Linked DNA regions of Bythopirellula goksoeyrii. The protein of the gene in region 1 interacts with the protein of each later gene in a pairwise test. Links are inferred from orthologs where the notes say so. Each region holds a gene or a part of one and is shown in the gene's direction. Other genes may lie near its edges.

The links.
Region 2: the proteins of leuS (region 1) and ligA interact in binary tests that used the Escherichia coli proteins (3 or more experiments, as listed by UniProt). The link is inferred for Bythopirellula goksoeyrii from one-to-one orthologs.

The regions. Positions count from the first base shown.
Region 1 is NZ_CP042913.1:1,909,430-1,919,855, reverse strand. What follows is about bases 6,303-9,762. They hold leuS (leucine--tRNA ligase), read left to right. Parts: upstream 6,303-6,670; coding sequence 6,671-9,562; downstream 9,563-9,762. Other genes in these bases: Pr1d_RS07615 (glucose-1-phosphate adenylyltransferase), read left to right, coding at 9,615-9,762; Pr1d_RS07625 (homoserine dehydrogenase), read right to left, coding at 6,303-6,500. Also shown: Pr1d_RS07655 (hypothetical protein), read right to left, coding at 1-356; Pr1d_RS07650 (hypothetical protein), read left to right, coding at 616-876; Pr1d_RS07640 (bifunctional nuclease family protein), read left to right, coding at 1,625-2,038; Pr1d_RS07635 (aspartate kinase), read right to left, coding at 2,110-3,891; Pr1d_RS07630 (cofactor-independent phosphoglycerate mutase), read right to left, coding at 3,953-5,161; more of Pr1d_RS07625, read right to left, coding at 5,205-6,302; more of Pr1d_RS07615, read left to right, coding at 9,763-10,426.
Region 2 is NZ_CP042913.1:1,696,641-1,706,489, forward strand. The notes cover bases 2,413-5,295. They hold ligA (NAD-dependent DNA ligase LigA), read left to right. Parts: upstream 2,413-2,787; coding sequence 2,788-4,803; downstream 4,804-5,295. Other genes in these bases: Pr1d_RS06800 (cupin domain-containing protein), read left to right, coding at 2,413-2,687; Pr1d_RS06810 (tetratricopeptide repeat protein), read right to left, coding at 4,861-5,295. In the rest of the region: Pr1d_RS06795 (BBP7 family outer membrane beta-barrel protein), read right to left, coding at 1-1,958; more of Pr1d_RS06800, read left to right, coding at 2,301-2,412; more of Pr1d_RS06810, read right to left, coding at 5,296-7,212; Pr1d_RS25695 (hypothetical protein), read left to right, coding at 7,538-8,422; Pr1d_RS06820 (coiled-coil domain-containing protein), read right to left, coding at 8,468-9,849. UniProt on the Escherichia coli protein: DNA ligase that catalyzes the formation of phosphodiester linkages between 5'-phosphoryl and 3'-hydroxyl groups in double-stranded DNA using NAD as a coenzyme and as the energy source for the reaction.

The DNA.
Region 1 (10,426 bases):
TGATCAAAAATTTCAAAATTGTCGATGTCGCAGTGTTCACCCTTTTCTAGAATGAAAATATCCTTGCCTCGCAGTTTAACTGTCAATCCCTTGCTTATTTGCATCGTACCACCGGGCTCTCCCTTATTGGGATCATCAAATGCTCCACCCGACCGTTCGTGCAGAAATCGCGTAATTTCCTTCGTAATCTTGCACTCACATTCGAAGGTTGGAATAGTCTTATCTCGATTTTCCCAGGCATCGACAATGTCCGCTACAGTAATATCACCGGCCTTTGAATTGCCTTGGGTGCAAACGGATACACTCAAGCAGATAAGAATTGCGACCTGATTTACGAATCGGCTTTGAAGATTCATTTCAAAAACGCTTTCAAGAGCAGAAGAGCTGATAGTAGCATTGACTTGGCTAACCGTTCAGGATTGTATCCTTTCCAATCCAATCTGGAAAACATGAGGTTTCTTCCCAACGTTCAGCTAGCGGCGGTGACTGCCATGGGGATTTCAAGTCCTGATTAAAAAGTTCTCTGACTGCCCCTTCTACGCAAGCAATCCGCTTGTGGCACTTTCTTATGACTTCAGCACAAGATAGGGCCAGGGGGCCTCCTAGGGCTTGTGAGTGGCCATCTGTACACTTATGGTAATCACGGACGATCACGGCACCCTGGAGGAGAGAGCGATGGAAACCAGCACACTGATCGATTCTATGGAATCGAAGGGCTTTGAAGTGGAACTGAGCGAGACCGGTCGATTGGACGTCGACCAATGGGCCTGCTATGTGTCCCGGGCCAATTGCGGCAAGGGATTCTTTGGTAGTACCGAGTCGGCCGCGCTCAAAAAGGCTGTGGAGGCGGTAGAGGCTGGCGAGGTGGGATGGTAGGTATCAGGGACTTGGTCGCCCTCCGCGTGTATGATGCTCCTACGCACACTCGCGCGAGGGGAGGAATATCTCCTGTTGCTGCCTCGGTCTGGTCCCTTTTCGGGATTCTGACGGACTTCAATTAGTACCTAGCACTCCCTCTGCGCATACCGACTCCGAAAAGGGGGTATTAACAACAACTTCATTGCCGGATTTAATAACTGAATACAATCACATCATTGAATGAGCGGGTCTGGAGCCTTGGCAAGAATTGTTTCAGAATCATCGTAGCACCCGTCAGACCGAACTGGAGGCCGAATACCCACTGCACGTGGTTTGTACTTGGCTGGGAAACAGTGAGAGAGTTGCACGACGCCACTATCTGCAAAATAATCGATGCCCATTTCACCAAAGCGGTGGCCAACAAAGCGCTGGATAATCCGGTGCAGCAGGCGACTGAAATGCCTGGAAGTGCAGCGCGAGAGTCTAATTAATCCTCAGAAAACACAACCGTCTAGTTCGTTTTCAAAGTATAAAGTAGTCCGGGAGGGACTCGAACCCCCGACCAAGGGATTATGAGTCCCCTGCTCTAACCGACTGAGCTACCGGACCGAGCGAATGTGCGAGTATCGCTGATCATTCAGTATGTGGCAACACGCCAAATTTGGGAAGCGGTAGCACTCCCCTCGGGTGCCGTCCTATAATCAAGGCTGACGCGCCCGCTGGGTTGGGCGGGCTTGCAAGGACTTTTGCCCCGAGGGTTTTCGATATGCCAGTGGCCATGGAATTAGCGAGGATCGTGATCAGCGAGGTCACCAGTGAGCAAGTCATCTGGCTGCGCGAGATTGATGGACAACGGATGTTCCCCATTTTGATTGGAATCTTTGAAGCTACGAGTATCGACCGCCGGGTGAAGGGATTTGAAGCACCAAGACCATTGACCCACGATCTCTTAGTCAACGCGGTTGATGCCATGGGGGGCGAGTTCCAGGATGTGGTGATCAACGAACTCAAAGAACATACTTATTTTGCTCAGCTCCGTGTGCGGCATGAGGGCGAACTGATCGAAATCGATTCCCGCCCCAGCGATGCAATTGCCGTGGCGGTAAGCTGCAACCCTCAGCTACCGATCTACGTCTCCGAAGATGTGCTGCACGATGTGATCGACGAGAACAACCTCTAACGAAATGCAGAGTTGGGAGTTCGGATTGCGGAATCGTGTTGCAATCCGTTTTCCCAATCTCAAACTCATTCTCATCCTATCACGTCATCAAACGCGGCCTGCAAGGCCTTAAGTCCTGCCTGGCCTCGATCTGCGGATACGACTACGTTGACCCGCATTTCGCTTGAGCTAACCATTTCGACATTGATGCCGGTGCGAGATAACGCTTGAAACATCCGGACGCCGACACCTGTATGGGTGCGAATGCCGATCCCAAAAACCGACAGGATGGCAATTTGCTTATCGTGAGTGACGGGGCCACATTCCAAGTTCGCGGCCACAGGGCGAACAACTTCGGTAGCGGCTGACACGGATTCCTTGGGCACGGTGAAGCTAATGTTTGCCATCCCATCTCGACCGGTACCTTGTACGATCATATCGACCATGATGTTCTCAGCAGCCACTGCCTCGAAAATCTCAGCGGCGATACCTGGCGTATCCGGAACATGGGAAACCGTGATGCGGCCTTGGGACTCGTCGAGTTGAATGTCATCAATCGTGAGGTCTTCCATGCGTTGCAGCCTCGCAACCACGTCGATGGGACTAGGAGGCTGAACCGCTGCGGATTTGTCTCCAAAGGAAACACGATCCTTGGGGGGCTTGTCCAACTGGAATTCGCTGTGAACGGCACGAAGTGCCTGCATAGCTTGTTCGCGCCGCACAAGGGCAGAAACCTTGATCTGGCTGGTTGTGATCGCCAGAATATTGATTCCTTCATCAGCAAACGCGCGAAACATGCGATCTGCTACACCCGTTTGCGTAGCCATTCCCAGTCCGACGATTGATACCTTGGAAACATTTGCTTCGCTCGTGATCTCAATATCACCTAGTTCATTAGCGACATCATTGACGGCGTTGAGAGTTGCCGGAAGGTCCGATTCCAACACGGTAAAGGAGACCTCCGCCTTGCCACCTTTTCCAACGTTCTGGACAATCATATCGACCGCCACGTTGACGCCGCCAAGTTTTGAGAACAGGGTGTCCATCGTGCCAGGTTGGTCTGGAACATTGGCGAGCGAAATCCACGCTTCGTTTTTGGTCAATGCCACCCCACTCACAGGGCGATCGATGCTTTCTGGCAATAAGTCGATGACCGTGCCTGGCTCATCGCTGAAGCTGGCACTATTGCAAACGTGAATCGGGACGCCAAATTTCTTGCCGAACTCAATCGAGCGGCTATGCATCACTCCGGCACCCATGCTGGCCAACTCCAGAATCTCATCGTGGCTCACGCGATCCATCTTGCGGGCCTCGGCAACGATTCGCGGGTCAGTAGTGAAGACGCCATCGACGTCGGTGTAGATCTCGCAAGCGTCTGCTTGCAGCACCGCAGCCAAAGCGACGGCGGTCGTGTCGCTGCCACCACGTCCAAGTGTGGTGATATTGAAGTCCTCGTCGATTCCTTGGAAGCCGGCGGCGATAACTATATGGCCATCGTCGAGATGCTTGCGCAATCGCTCGGTTGATATGGATTGAATGCGGGCCTTGGTGTGCGAACTATCCGTCTTAATGCCAATCTGGCCACCTGTGAGGCTGACCGCTTTACTTCCCAATTCGTTAATGGCCATTGCCATGAGAGCAACGCTAACCTGCTCGCCTGTGGAAAGGAGCATGTCCATTTCGCGCGCGGGAGGTTTGCTGGTGAGTTGGCCTGCCAGATCCACTAAGACATCGGTGTTCTTGCCCATTGCACTAACGACCATCACTACTTGATGGCCTTGCTGTTGGGTGCGAATTGCCTTGCGGGCAGCGGCTAAAATCTTGTCGGCGTCGGCCACGCTGGTGCCGCCAAATTTTTGAACGATGATACCCATAGTTGAATGCGGAATTCGGAATTAGGATTGCGGAATTTAGGAAGGGGAATGGAATGTTGCGTTATGTGTTCGGTCCAGTGAACCAGCCCATGGTGCGCCAGCCTTCGTCGAAAGCCAGATCAGAATTGGCGGCGTTGGTGTCGCCGTAGCTGGTGAATTTGTCTGGAGTAATGCCTGTTCCTGCCATGGCTACGGGAACGTGACCATGCGTGTGGGTTTTCGTGCTCAGGAAAGTCGGATGGTCGGGGGATATCATGATCCGCCAATCCCCTGTTGACTTCAAGGCTTCCACGACCGGAGCGACGACATGCGTATCGATTTCTTCCAGAGCAGTGACTTTCTTGCCACAATCTCCCTCGTGAGAGGCTTCGTCGGGCGCTTCGACATGGACACAAACCAGATCGACCTCCTTGAGGGCGTCAACAGCATGGCGACCCTTGGCGGCATAGTCGGTGTCGGTGTAGCCGGTGGCGCCAGGGACTTCGATCCGCTGCCAACCAACGAGTGATGCTAAACCGCGGAGCAAGTCAACGGCGGTGATCATCGCCCCCTGAGGACCATAAACATCTGAGAATGCTGCGAGTTTAGGTGCCTTGCCTATCCCCCAGAGCCAAACGTTGGTGGCAGGCGGTTTTCCAGCGGCAAGGCGTTTCATATTGACTGGATGATTGACAAAGAGATCGATTGTCGCCGACATAAGGTCGTTAAGAACGTCGCTTCCCGGTCCTCGCGGGAAATTGTCGAGTACGGTCTTGTCGGTGAGATCATGCGGAGGCGTGGCACGCATGTCCATGGTGAAAGGGGCAGGACGCTGTTTGCCTCGCCAGATGAGCAGATTGCGGTAGCTGACACCTGGAATAAATTCGAGTCCATCGCCGCCAAGTTTTTCCTGGGCTGTTACCAGAAGTTCAGTTGCTTCCTCAGTAGAGATGTGTCCGGCGGTAAAGCTCTGCATGATCTGGTCTTCGATAGTGACCAGATTGCAGCGGATAGCCCAATCATCGGGCGAAAGCTCGATGCCCTGTGCAGCGGCTTCGATAGGGGCGCGGCCTGTGAAGTTGGTCAGGGGGTCGTAACCCAACAGGCTCATGTTGCCGACTTCGGAACCGGCGGGGAGTACCTTGGGAGTATGACAGGCGCGAGCCACAACACCTGAGGCCGCAATGGCGTCCATGGCGGGAGTGCGAGCGGCTTCAAGGGGTGTCTGTCCGCCGAGTACAGACTGGGGCTCGTCGGCGGCACCGTCGGGGATAATAATGGCGTATTTCATGGTGTTTTACTGGTCGCTGAAGCGACCAGTCCGTCGAGGAATATCAGTCTCGAACCCACATGCGGACCAAGGATCCTTGCACGCTTTCGAAGGACGCGATCTCCTCGCACGCTTTCGCGGCGGCACCTTCGGTGGTTTCGTGGGTCATGATCACTAGGGGCAAAATATGGCTGCCTTCATCTGCTTCGTGTTGCAGTACCGAGGCGATGGATACTTCCTGGCGCCCTAAGGCGGTGGCAACCTGAGCGAGTACACCGGGATGGTCCTGTACATTCGCCCGAATATAAAATCGACCCTTGGCCTGAGCGTAGTCGTTGGCGGTGACCCGCGCCTGGCGGTTGGACCAGAGTTCGAGTGTCTTGAAGGTAATTTCCGTGCGGCCAACGGCCGTGTCGATTAAGTCGGCCACTACGGCCGAAGCCGTAGGCATCTGTCCCGCTCCAGCTCCGTAGAATAAAAGAGGACCCACAGCGTCGCCGATGACACGAATGGCGTTGAATGGGCCACTCACTTCGGCCAGTGGGGTGCCTAATTTCAGCAGTGTAGGTGAGACATGGAGTTCCAAGCCCTCGTCCACCAATTGTGCCACAGCCAAGAGCTTGATCGTGTAGCCCATCTCCTCAGCGTATTGAACATCCGCCACATCGAGATTGTCGATACCGGTGCGAGGGATATCTTGCCAGTCGACGCGGGCTCCGAAGGCCAAGTGAGCGAGGATCGCTAGCTTTTGCGTTGCATCTGACCCATCGACGTCCATCGTGGGATCGGCCTCGGCATAGCCCAGCTCTTGAGCCTCAGCAAGCACATCTGCATAGGCGGTGCCATTTTCGTGCATCTCAGAGAGAATAAAGTTGCTTGTGCCATTGAGAATGCCAAAAAGCGATTCAATTTGATTGGCCGACAAACACTGACCGATATTGGCAATGATGGGAATCCCACCGGCAACTGACGCTTCGAAAGCGATGGAGCGACCCAGTTCACGAGCACGGTCGAATAACTCCGGGCCGTGCTGGGCAAGTAGGGCCTTGTTGGCCGTGACAACGTCTTTGCCACTTTCGAGCAGCTTGAGCATGATTGTGCGAGCAGGTTCAAGCCCGCCGATGAGTTGGGCCACCACTTCAATCTCGGGGTTGCTGAGCACCTCGTCGATATCGTCGGTTAGCACCCCAGCTGGCAAGTCGCAGTCCCGCGCCTTGTCCAAATCCCGGACTACAGCCTTTTCCAGCCAAAGGGTGCGGCCCGCATGTCGGCCCGTGCGGTCGCCATAGTCCAGCAGCAGCCGAGCCACGCCTGAACCGACGGTCCCAAGTCCGATAATGCCTACCTTAGTCTTGTCCATATTCTTCATTTAAAGGGTCACAACAAGGGTATCGAATCTGGCCATCGTAGTTGGCCCGGGCTAAGAACGTCAACTGGCACGCGGTTCGCGCAAGTGCTTTGCTACTGTAGAATTAGCGTTTCTGTGTATCCTAATTCAGCAATCCCAATCCGCGTCCCGTAATTCTCCTTATGCCACGATACAATCCGGCCACCGTCGAACCCAAGTGGCAAGCCTACTGGGATCAGAACCAGACTTTTGCCTCTCCCCAGATGCCCACGGGAGAAAAGCTGTATGCACTTGATATGTTCCCCTACCCAAGTGGCGACGGGCTGCATGTCGGCCATCCCGAAGGGTACACAGCTACCGACATCGTTTGCCGGGCCGCCCGCATGCAGGGAAAGAGTGTTTTGCACCCCATGGGGTTCGATGCCTTTGGGCTCCCGGCCGAAGAGCATGCGATCAAAACAGGGGAGCATCCGCGGATTCAGACCGAGAAAAATATCGACACATTCCGCCGGCAGTTGAAGATGCTTGGCTTCAGCTACGACTGGTCACGGGAACTGGCCACCACCGATGTTGAGTACTTCCGCTGGACTCAGTGGATCTTCTTGCAGATCTACGACACCTGGTTCGATGAGCAGCAACAGAAGGGTCGGCCCATTGCGGAGTTACCGATTCCCACGGAGGTGGCCGATGCGGGAGAGGATGCGGTACGTGAGTATCGCGACGAGCATCGCTTGGCGTTTCAAAGCTTTGCGCCGGTGAATTGGTGCCCAGCATTGGGGACGGTGCTAGCCAATGAAGAAGTAATCGATGGGAAGAGTGAGCGCGGAAGCCATCCCGTCGAGCGACGCCCCCTGCGGCAATGGATGCTGCGGATCACTTCTTATGCGAGCCGCTTGGAATCCGATTTGGAACTTGTGGATTGGCCCGAAAGCGTGAAGGCGTTGCAGCGGAATTGGATAGGTCGCAGCACAGGGGCGGAAGTAGACTTTTACCTGGGCTCTGAAGCAAACTGGTCGCTGAAGGGACCAGTCCAAAACTTTCCCAGGAAACCGTCAGATGATGTTCTGCGGATTTATACCACGCGACCTGACACGCTGTTTGGGGCAACCTACATGGTGATCGCTCCGGAACATCCATTTGTGGAGCGGCTAACCACCGCTGATCATGCTACCGCTGTGAAAAAGTACTGTGAACAAGCCGCCGCTAAGAGCGATCTGGATCGCACGGAACTGGCCAAGGAAAAGACGGGTGTCTTTACCGGCAGCTACGCGATCAACCCGGCCAATGGAGAACAGGTGCCAATATGGATCGCCGATTATGTTTTGATCAGCTATGGCACGGGGGCTATTATGGCAGTCCCTGCCCATGACGAGCGCGACTTTGAATTCGCTGAGCAATACAAGATCCCAATCAAGTGCGTCGTTAAGCCGGGAGACAACGTCCCCCAGGGCGATCTGGAAAGAATTCTCGCCGGCGAGCAAGTTTTCACGGACCAAGGTACGGCTATCAACTCCGATGAGTTCGATGGCCTCTCCACCGCTCAATTAAAGAGAAAGATCACTGAATCCCTCTCTACTCGCGGCCTGGCCCGTGAAGCCGTCAACTACAAACTCCGCGATTGGCTCTTCAGTCGTCAACGATTTTGGGGTGAACCATTTCCCATACTTCACGAACTCGACGACGAAGGCAATCCCACAGGTCGTATTCGTGCGGTGGACGAAGCCAATTTACCTGTGGATCTGCCGCATCTCGAAGACTTCAAACCGCACGGTCGCCCCGAGCCTCCTTTGGATAAGGCCCCCGATGAATGGCTTTACCCCGTCATCGATGGAGTGCACTACAAGCGAGAAACCAACACGATGCCCCAATGGGCGGGTAGCTGCTGGTACTATCTGCGGTTTCTGGATCCCGACAATACCAAGGTGGCAATCGATCCAGAGATCGAAAAGGCTTGGATGCCGATTGATCTTTACGTCGGCGGAGCAGAACATGCCGTGCTCCATTTGCTCTACGCACGGTTCTGGCACAAGGTGCTTTTTGACCGAGGTGTTGTCAGCACGGCCGAGCCTTTTCAGAAGTTGATCAACCAAGGAATGATTCTGGGTGAATTAGAGTACAGAGCGGTTAAATGCGATGGCGAATGGGTATCACTTGCTTCTGTCCCACCTCATGTCCTTGAAGGAGTTGAATCAGGCACCGTTCTATCTGCGGAAGAGATAGTCACAGCAACTTACAGGGGCCAAGGAAAATATTTATTTGATGATAAGAAATGGGCAATTCTTTGGTTAAATGAAAGCATGGTCGAAAAAGTCGATGGCCGATTTGTTCTCAAGGATGACCACTCAATTCAAGTGCATTCCTGTGTATTTAAGATGTCCAAGAGTCGAGGGAACGTCATCAACCCTGATCTTGTAGTTAAGGAATACGGTGCCGATTCGCTGCGGTTGTATGAGATGTTCATGGGTCCGCTGGAGGCTACCAAGCCTTGGAGCATGGAAGGGGTAAACGGTGTGTTTGGCTTTCTCTGCCGAGTATGGCGATTGATTGTGGATGATCGGGCAGAATCGATTGAGCTAAATTCTGCGGTTTGTGATGAGGAGCCCAATGACGAGGAACTAAGAGTACTCCACAAGACAATCAAAGCCGTTACCGAGGACATCGCTAAACTGTCTTTTAACACCGCCATCGCCCGCATGATGGAATTCACAAACTACTTCACTAAGAATGACCGCCAGCCCCGCGCCGTGTTGGAGCCCTTTGTTCTTCTATTGGCCCCTTTTGCCCCACACATAGCCGAAGAGTTGTGGCAGGCGCTGGGCCACGAGAATACACTGGCTTATGAACCCTGGCCGTCTTACGATGAAGGAGTGCTGGTTGAGTCCACAGTGGAAATCCCCGTGCAAGTAAACGGCAAACTACGTGGAAAGATCACCGTGCCTGCCGATGCGAATGCGGATATGATGGAAGAATTGGCCCGACAGGACGCGAGTATTTTAGAGTATCTCGATGGCAAGCAAATTGCCAAAGTGATTGCGGTGCCCGGGCGGATGGTTAGCTTTGTCGTGAAGAATTAGAGGCGATTCGGATTATCAACGAACGCTCGCAATATAAAAGGACCAACTTCTCATGCGAAATACGATCGCCGTTGTCTTAGGCGGAGGCCAGGGTTCACGATTGATGCCACTGACTAAATATCGCTCCAAGCCGGCAGTTCCGTTGGCAGGCAAGTATCGACTTATAGACATTCCACTCTCAAATTGTCTCAACAGCGGGTTGAATCGAATCTATGTGCTGACGCAGTTTCTCTCCGTGAGTTTGCATCGGCACATTCGTGGCACGTACCGATTCGACAACTTCAGCGCTGGATTTGTCGAGTTATTGGCCGCCCAGCAGACCATGGCTGAAGGGACCGACTGGTATCAGGGGACTGCGGATGCCGTACGAAAAAACCTACGCTATCTCACTCAACCTGGCACGAAGTATGTCGTCATCCTTTCCGGCGACCAACTCTATCACATGGACTTTACCGAGATGCTCAAGACCCATCGCGAGTCGGGCGCTGACATCACGATTGCCGCCAAGCCGGTCCATAGCCATGAGGCCGGTGGGTTAGGAATCATGCGAGCCGACGATACGGGCCGGGTAATTCGTTTTGCTGAAAAGCCGAAGACAGAAGAAGAATTGAACTCAGTGCGAACGTCGCCTGCTTGGATTGATGCCCATGGAGTGTCGAGTATGGGCCGCGACTGTTTGGCTAGTATGGGGATCTATATTTTCAATGCCGATGTCTTAGCCTCGGCATTGGAAAACACGGACCATCGCGACTTCGGCAGAGAAGTATTTCCAACTTCAATTGGCACTCGCAAGGTTCAGCTTCACCTTTTTGATGGCTATTGGGAAGATATTGGTACGATCCGATCTTTCTTTGAAGCGAATCT
Region 2 (9,849 bases), 210 kb from region 1 along the record:
CGGAAGGGGGGGATGACAGCGTTAGGCTCTTCGCCAAATCTCGGTACCAGGGTGCCGTTGATTTCTCGATCGATTTGGTCGCCGGGGCGCACCACATCGGTCCAGTACAGGAGGGTATATCCTCCGATCAACTTGAGATTAGGCGTCAGCTTGTAGCCAAGATTGAGATTGATTTCAGGAATCATGCAGAAGCTATCACGTTCATAGTCACCAATATTTGAGACCTGCGCTAGCAATCCACCCTCTTGTGGAGGGGGAGGGTCGTTTTCGACAGGAGTCAGTGTCGTTTGGCCAGCAATCGAAACTTTCTGGTGGTTGTTGCCGATGCCGATTTTCGACAGCACGCTCAACGACCAGCGGTTGCGCTCGATTCCCCAATCGAATCCAAGCTCGCCTCCAGTGAAATCATTGCTAGTGCTGAAGCGATCCAACACAGTCGTGCGAGTTCCATTCGGGGGAAAATCGTCCGGAAGAATAATATCGGGGTCGGTTACGTTTACTTCCAAGTCTTCGAATATTTGAAGCTGCTCTTGCAACCCGTACCAACGGAAACCAAGTAGGAAGTCAACATAGCGGCGATCACCACAAACGGGGCCGCAGCAACTTCCACAGCCGATAGGTCCGCAACCGCAGTCGATCCCTCCACCGCAGGCAATTCCTGCACCACAGCCACCAACGCAGTCACCGCAGCAGATGTCGGCAGCGCCGCATCGGCACAGATTATGACGAAGTCTAAAGCCAGCGCCTTGAAATTCACTGCTAGATGTCACGGTCACGTCGCCATTGAGCAGCGCCGACGAAACCTGTTCGGCCGCTTCTCGAGGCGGCAGGAAGACCATTTCATCTTCGTCGTCCAAGAAGAAAGGAACGAGCTCGAAATAGGGGCGGGAGATAATCGGAGTTCCGTCGACACCCCCTGCGGTGAATGATTCATCGATCGTGCCCAAGTAGAGGTAGTCTGCTTCGAGGGCCTGCTTGCGCTCGTCGTCGATCCAGGAACCTAAGGAGACACGGAAGCCACTACGAGAATCTTCAAGGATGGGGTTGCCACCATAGAGTATCGAGGTGTCTGGAAAAGTGAGACGTGGATAGTTGGGATTTCCAGGTTCGACTCCTGGATTGGGGAGAATGGCTCCTAGTTCCGTTTCGTCGGTAGTTGTTGTCACCAGTGGCGGCGTATCCATGCCGTCGAACCACCAGAGCAAGTATTCACCACGTAAGTAAACGCGACTGGGTTGCCAGACGCCTGCTCCACAGCCTCCGAGTACGTCGCATCCCAAATGGCCACCATCGGGGTAACCACCTAAATGGAATCCTTCGTCGCCCAGGTACAAGGGGTCGCCATCGAATGAACCATCGTAGGAATATGTTTCTTCCATCGCTATCGCTGAATCAGAATCGTCGGCTGGGGTCGGTTCGAGCAGCGCTTCCCCTTCCTCAGTGCCCGCAGGAATGGGCTCTTGGAATGCCGCAAGCTGTACGCCATTGCTCGTCTTAGTATTGGAAAGGCTTGGCAGCATCAGTTGTGAAGCGAGCAAGACATCGCCCGTGTCGTGCTTCACCCCCACGACTTTGCCTAGATAAGGCTTCAAATCAACTCGGTCGACCGGCTCGACATAGCGGAGCACGCCCCCATAGCGATCAACCAAGGCATAGGGAGGGGTCCCTTCCGACTCGCTGGAATTACGCACAAGCTTCGCTTGCAGTTTCGGCTGGTTCGCAGGCCTCGTTCTAGAGACCCTCCGTGCCGAGTAATTTCCACCACGGGAAACTGGGGCCGGGTTATCAAAAATGGCATCTAGCATATTCCCAGCGGCACGATCGGTTTCGTTCGTCCGATTCGTCCCATTGGCGGAAGACCTCTGCTGTTGGGCATCAGCCGCCTGAAGCGAAAAAGCAAATAGCAAGAGATACGCAGCGCCGAGCACGGCGTACGATTGGTATCGCGCGACAGTCATGTGTTCGTCCTTCCCCGTGCACCTGCGCAGACAATCAGTCAGTTCAGGCCAATCGGGACTGGATAAGGTGGTAGTAGAGAAGAGGTAGTCACGAAAAGCGGCAGGGTTGTAGCAAAGTGGGGAATCCCCTGGCAAGAGCAATTTTTCCAGCGGATCGATCTTCGCTTGCAAGATTCTGTGGAAGACGAAAATAGGGGCTATGAAGTAGCTCGGTTAGCATGTCTGATAGGTAAGAAGTTGCTATCATGATCGGACTGCGATTGGTCAGTTAATGGCCATGGATGAGGGTTAAGCGGTGATAGCATTCCCATCGAACTGAGATTTTGGAGTAAACGAAGAAAAATGAAACTGAAACATTCCAAAGATGTGCCACGTAATAAGGTGGATATGGAGGGGGCTGACGGGTGCCAAGTGCAGATACTCGTCGGCAAGGATGAAGAGGCCCCGAATTTTGTGATGCGTCAATTTGAAGTCGCTCCGGGGGGCCACACCCCAAGACATTTTCATGACTACGAGCACGAGATTTACGTCGTCGAAGGAAGTGGCACTGTTCTCGAAGGGGACGTGGAGCATCCCCTTGAGCAAGGCGACGTGGTGTTTGTCTCGCCTGAGGATGTCCACCAGTTCAAGAACACAGGTTCCGTTCCACTGAAGTTCCTTTGCCTGATTCCCAACTCTGCTACCGGCAAGAACGTCACTGTTGTGCCAGAGTGCGGGTTGGAATCTTGAGAAGAATCACAGTGGATTCAATCATAGTAGCCGCTGGCGGAAGCCCGCGGTTTTCTCCATGGCAACCATTGGCTTCCGCCAACGGCTATGACAAAAACGGATGAGTAAGGCGCACGTCGAATCTGAGATTGAATCACTCCGCGAGGAGATTCGCGGCCATGATGCGCGATACTACGGGGAGGCCGCGCCGACGATCACGGACCTCGAGTACGATCGGCTCATGGATCGGCTCAAGGAACTTGAAGCCGCACATCCTGCTCTGGTGACGCCGGATAGTCCCACGCAACGAGTAGGTGGAGCGCCGGTCGACGAATTGAACTCGGTGCGGCATCTGGTGCCGATGATGTCGATCGACAACACCTACAGCCTTGAGGAACTTCGTAGGTATGGCGAGCGGACGGCGAAGTTGCTGCCGGATGAGAGCATCGAGTGGGTCGTGGAACTCAAGATTGATGGCGTGGCCATGTCACTCATCTACGAACAAGGACAACTCACTCGTGGCGTCACACGGGGTGACGGCACCACTGGCGACGATGTCACTCACAATGTCCGTACCGTGCTGGGGGTCCCTCTGCGGCTTGCTGGCGACGGGTTTCCGCCGCTGGTCGAAGTTCGTGGTGAGATCTACATGACCAATGCGGATCTGGTGAGACTCAACGAGAAGCGTCAGGAGCAGGGGCTCGAAGCTTACTCAAACACACGGAATGTTACGGCTGGAAGTATACGCCTGCTAGATCCACGAATCTGTGCCGAGAGGCGACTGCGACTCTTTTGCCACGGTGTGGGCCAAGTCGAAGGTCTTCATGCGACGACACACATGGAGTTTCTCAAACAGCTTGGTGATTGGGGGTTGCCGGCAACACCGCACGTCGAATGTTTTCCTGACTTTGAGGCAGCGATCACACATTGCGAGGGGCTTATCGAACGACTTCACGAACTCGATTTCGAAGTCGACGGACTCGTGTTGAAAGTGAATCGGTTCGATCAACGCGGGCGGTTGGGTGCCACCAGCAAGAGCCCCCGCTGGCTGATCGCTTACAAGTTTGAGAAATACGAGGCCGTAACGCGGCTCAATGAAATCCGCGTCCAAGTTGGCAAGACGGGCACCATCACTCCGGTGGCGGAACTGGAGCCGGTGGAACTCGCTGACACGACAGTAAGTCGAGCCAGCCTGCACAATGCCGACGAGATCGCCCGGAAAGACGTGCGCGAGGGCGATACGGTTGTGGTTGAGAAGGCGGGGAAGATTATTCCGCATATTTTACGGGTTGAGACTCACTTGAGGCCTGAAGGGACAAAGCCATTTCTTTTTCCGACACACTGTCCCGAGTGCGAGAGTGAATTGGTGAAAGACGAGGGGGGCGTCTATATTCGTTGTCCAAACCTCGCCTGTCCCGCTCAGCTGCGCGAACGGTTGCAATATTTTGCGAGTCGAACCGCGATGGATATCGAGGGACTAGGCGAAAAGCTGATTGACCAACTTGTCTCGACGGGACTGGTGAAGCGTTTTGCAGATTTGTACGATTTGACCGTTGAACAACTCGCCCAGCTCGAACGGATGGGGCAGAAGTCAGCTCAGAATGTGGTGGACGCGATTCGAGAAAGTAAGTCACGCTCATTTGCCAGGCTGTTGAACGGGTTGACGATCCGCCACGTCGGAACCCGTGTAGCATCCATTCTTGCTGAGCAATTTCAGACGATGTCTGCATTGCAGGCGGCGACTATCGAACAATTAAGCCAAGTAGAAGAGGTCGGTCCGATCATCGCTGAGAGCGTCTACAGTTTTCTACACAACGAAAACGGAATCGAAACGATCAACGGCTTGGAAGAGGCTGGCGTTAGTATGGGGATGGTAAAAGAGCAGACCACTGCCCCACAGCATCAGCCGTTTGCCGGAAAGTCGTTTGTCGTCACTGGGAAGTTAGAAAACTATACTCGTGATGAGATCCAATTGCTGATAGAGCAATATGGCGGAAGAGCGACCAGTAGCGTCTCTGCGAGCACGGACTACCTGGTCGCAGGTGAAAAGGCCGGAAGCAAACTTGCCAAGGCCCAGGAGCTAGGCGTCGCCGTGCTTACCGAAGAAGAGTTCCATGCGCTCTGTGCCGGCGAGTGAAGTACTTTGTCATTCCTAAAGATTGCGCTCAACTCCAAAAAAAGTCCTAACAAAGCCCTAATTCGTTTTACGGATCGCAGCATTCACTTCCGGTGAAATCGCTACGCCGAGTTGCTCAGCGCGGCGGATGAGTTGGCGGGCTTCCTCATGTGCGCCTTGCTGCCACAACAGTAGACCCAGATTGTAGTTGAGTTGTGGGGCATCAGGATGCACCGCGAGCCCTGCACGATAGGCCCGCTCGGCTTCGGCATTCATGCCCAATTGAGCTAGCAGGCCGCCATAGTTGGCACTTGCTGCGGGGTCTCCTGGTTTGAGATCTAGGGCACGTTGATAGGCTTCCAGTGCCGAGTCGACAGCCCCCAACACGTAGTAAGTATTGGCAAGCTGTAACTGGGAAGTGAAATGTTGCGGGTCGAGTTTCTGTGCTCGCGATAGAAACGTGATTGCGCGCATGGGTTTGTTTAACTGGAATTGCGTAAGCCCCATCTGATAGTTCAGTTCAGCAGACTCCGGACTGATTTGAAGTGCATCTTTCAAAGGTACCAACGCGCGTTGGGGGTCTCCGGCGGCATTGAGCGAAGCGCCCAGTGCGGCCAAGACTCTCCAGTTGTCGGCATTGTCAGCGGCGAGGAAGCTTGCCAGTTCGACCGCTTGGTGGTGATGGCCGTCGCGGTTGAGTAATTGAATCTTTCCCAATTCTCCGATGAGAGAATCTGGGAATCGCTCTGCGATCGTTGTGTACAGCGTTGCTGCTTGTTGAGTTTGGTTCTGATCGAGATAAAAGTCCGCCAATTGTTCGTAAGGTTCGGCCGACTCGGAGCCCAGTTCAACTGCGAGCTTCAGTTCGACTTCAGCTTGTTCTTGCTCGCCCAGGCGGTGGAGTACCGTCCCCAGATCGCAATGATGCGACCATTGATTCGGAGCGATGGCGATGGCCTTTTCGAACTGCCGCTTGGCTTCCTGCAATCGGTTGCCCAGCAGATAGGCTAGACCCAAATCAGCGTGGGCAGTGTGAGAACGCTCACGAAGGGCCAAGGCTTTCTCGGCGTGGAGTATGGCCTGTGGGGCATTGCCTTTGGACAATGCATTGCGACTGAGCAAGGCGTGGCATTCGGGAAGATTAGGTGTTAGCGCAGCCAAGGCGACTAAACGCTCGGAAGGGCCGTCCTCAGGTTCAAGCAGCAAGCGCCTGCGCTCAGCGAATAGCAGACCCGCCATGATGGCAAGTAGTAATGCCCATTTGGCCGCATGGATTGCCGCCGGTACAGTGATCATCGGCGGGGCATCGCTCGTTGGAGTCTCGACTAAATTCTCCTGTGTCTTGCGTTCACTTACTTTCCAGATGAAGCCGTCAAAGTAGAAATGGAGAAACGAAGAAGTCACGAAAGCGGCGATAAGCCACTGGTAGGCATTCTCGGTTCCTGCGGTGAAAATGTAGGCATTGGCGTCCACCGTGAAGTAGCGAATTGAGCTATATGCCGCAATTGCTGCCAAGTAGAGGCCCAACATGCTCCATCGATCTTCGAAGAGAAAACCCAATGGTCCGAAGCGATTGCCGGCGCGGTTGAAGAGGCGCTTGTTGTAGATCCATACGATCGCGTAGTACTGGACGGCGTGGTAGATCTCGAACATCGCAATGCCAATCAAGAGATTGACCGAGAGTCGTCCCGTGTACCAGAAGAACCAACCAGTCGTACCGATTAGCAATAGTTTGACCCAAGAGATCGGATAGCCGGCTTTATGCAGTCGTAGGAGGTTCACCAGATAGCCAATCAGGACCGCGATCAGCGCTCCGCCAATCAGCAGCCGCGCCCAATCGAGCCAGACGGGACCAAATATAGGAAGGCCAGACTCCCACATCGTTTTGGCAATGCCGAACATGCGGGCATCGCTGAACACAACACCAGCAACAAACACAGTCAGGCAGAGCCAATGATCGAGACGGGCAGTCAAGCGATCGGTCACTCCCCGTCGCAGGTCGTAGATGCGCATGAAACCGTATGTTTGCATCAATCCGTGCCAAGTGCCCCAAATCAGCAAGACCAACTCTAGTCCGTGGAGATGTCGCCAAGGAAGGTGGAGCCACTGAGCCAATCCGCTGGGAGGCGTAAAGCAGAGAGCCATAGCGAACACCAGAGGAGGCACGAAAAGAAAACGCATGCGATATCGCGCAAAAAGCTCTCGATCGCCGTACGCCCTCATGAAGCCTGGCAGATGATGTCCCAGGGAAGCAAATGATATCACCGCCAACGAAACTTGCTCGGGGGTGAGCCACTGACGCACCAGAACCAATATGACCGGTACAATCAGTATTGGCGTGACTACGACGTACGTCATGTCCCACCAGGGAGAGATGATCCAGCTCTGGTGGCGGGCTTTGGCGGTTGGAGAAAGTTGCGTTGTAGACACGGATTTAAGCGATCTGAGTGAAATCGGGGGCCTATCTCCAAGTATTGCACCCTTCCCCGCTGCGTCCTCCCGCTGATGGGGAGAAAACTGAGAAATCGGCTCCCAAAATGGCATATTGGCCAATCATTCAAGACATAGGCGGCAAAACCGACCGATTTGGCGGGGACATTCATGAAAATGTTGGCAATTGGCGTGCGCCAGTTTATGCTGGAGAGACCGGCTGAATTATTGTCAATTCAGCCAACCCTTCGTAATTCAAGCCCTGCGATCAGCTGGGGCTTCAAGAAACCAAGTAGTCCTCGGCTTCTGAAAAGGTTGTACTGTCATGGCGTCCGCCCAAATGATGAAATGGTATCTGGTATTGGCAATCATGGTCTTGGGAACTGCCGTAAGTGGGCAGCATTCAAGAGCTGATGAACCTGCTGCTGAGACGGCACCGGCGCTCGATGTGTTCGATGCCATCGACCAAGGCGTGATCGACGCAAAGTTCATCGCTCGCGATAGTCAGCGCGGCCGATTGTTCTTGACTAACAAGACCGATGAACCTGTTGATGTGCTCATTCCCGATGCCTTTGCTGGAGTTCCCGTCATGCATCAATTTGGCGGTGGTGGAGGTGGTGGCGGTTTGGGCGGCGGCGGCGGCGGGCAGCAAAGTGTCGGCGGCGGCGGCGGCGGTCGAGGCGGCGGTGGTCGAGGCGGCGGTGGTCGAGGCGGCGGTGGCGGACGCTTCAATGTTGCCCCTGAAAAAGTCAACACGATCGACGTCCCACTGTTGTGTCTGGACCATGGTCTTCGGGATCCTTCGTCGAACAAGCCTTATGAAATTCGTCCCATCGAAGATGTTGTCGCCGACCCCGCTGTGATTGAAATTGTGGCTGCCTATGCCAATGGTGACCTGCAGCCTGCTGCAGCGCAAGCAGCAGTCTGGAATGTGAATAGCAATGTAAGTTGGCAAGAACTTGCCGCCAAACTCACGGGCACGGCCCGCCAAGTTGTGCGAGATCCGTATTTCTCTCCTGCTGAGATCAAGAACGCAATGGCGATCGTCGCTGGAGCCCAGCAGGCAACTGCCGGCCAAAAGGTAGAACGTCGCAACTGGAAACCCGTCAGCGAGAGAAATCCAGACGGCGAGAAAGATGCCACACCGGAGAAATTGGATATTCCCGAAACTGTCGGTCCACAAAGCGACCAATCGGCGGACAACAGCTAACACAACCGGAACCAGCGCGGAATTGGACCGATTCCATCCGTCTCGCTACGCCGCGTGACTCCAGCAGGCACGTTCAGCGGCCAGCAGCCGCTGCAGTTCGTGTTGGTACTCTGCTTGTTGGGCTTGCCAGTTTAGCTCGGCTTCTTCGTAAGTGCGCTGCTGGGCATCGAGTTCTTGCTCGCGGGCGACCAGTCGGGCTGCCCGTTGTTCGAGGTCTTGCTCGCGGCGGTCCAGCCACAACTGTAGGTCTTGACGCTGATTGGCCAATTGGGAGTGTTCCGTAGCCAGTTCGCTACGCACGGATTCCAATTCCCGATGGCGACGGCTTGCTTCGTCCGCTGCCAACTGAAAATGGTCGGCAAGTCGCACACGCAATTGCGATATGGAACGCGACAAGGTTGCCGGTGCGAGCACGCCTTGTAGTTGCAACCAGGTTTCTTCCGTGGCCAGCCGGATTTCCAACACTTCTCGTTGCGCACTGCGCAATTCTTCTTGCAATTGCTCGAGCGCGTCCTGACGTTGGTCCAGCATCGCTTCACGGCGGTCGATTTCCTGCTCTCGCCGTGCCAGCTGCAGACTGGTAGTTTCCTTTTCTTTCGCCAACCGCTTGCGCTCTGTAGTGACATGGTTTTTGAACTTCAGCTCTTGATGCTCAAGTTCTGAACGCTGCTCTGCGAGTTGCACCTGTTGTTCGGCCAACATCGATTCAGCGGCTGTGAGATTTGCCGCTCGCTGCTCGAACAAGTTGGCTGTTTGTTGCAGCTCCACCATTTTCTGCTCTGTGACACCGAGTCGTTCAAATCGTTGCAGAGCGGTCTTGATTTCTTGTTCCCGGAAGCGAATACGGCGATCTTGTTCTGTGGCGTCGCACAGCTTGTACTCCACTTCTTGCTGGATGCGCCCGAGTTCAGCACGTTGGAATTCTAGCTCGCTACTCTCTTCTCCCAATCTTAGTTCCCAAGCTCGCAGATCTTCCAGGCGTTTGTTTAGTTCAGAATCTGCGTCGTGGATTCTCGTCGAACGCTGCTGCAAGGAGACTTCGGTCGTCGTAATTTGTTCCATTTGCTTGTACAGCTGCGCTTCGCGGGCATCCATTTCCCGATGGCGTTCTTCACAAGCAAGCTTTGCTTCGGTGAACTCTTCCTCTTTCGAACAGCAGAGAGCCGTCTTTAGTTCGAGTTCATTGAGTTTCTCAGTCAGCTCGCTTTGAGCAAAGTCGAGTTCGGCCTGTAGTTTGTCTAGTTGTCGCTCACGCTCTTCAAGTTTGAGCGATTTCTCGACACTGGCCTCGTGCTGGCCTTTGTCGACAGCGAATTTGCCTTGACTGTTTAGATCAGAGGCACGTTCTTCGAGTTCCGCTTCCCGCGCGTCGAGCTCACTTTCCCGTTCGTCAAGCCACAATCGAGCACTGCGAATACGGCTTTCCA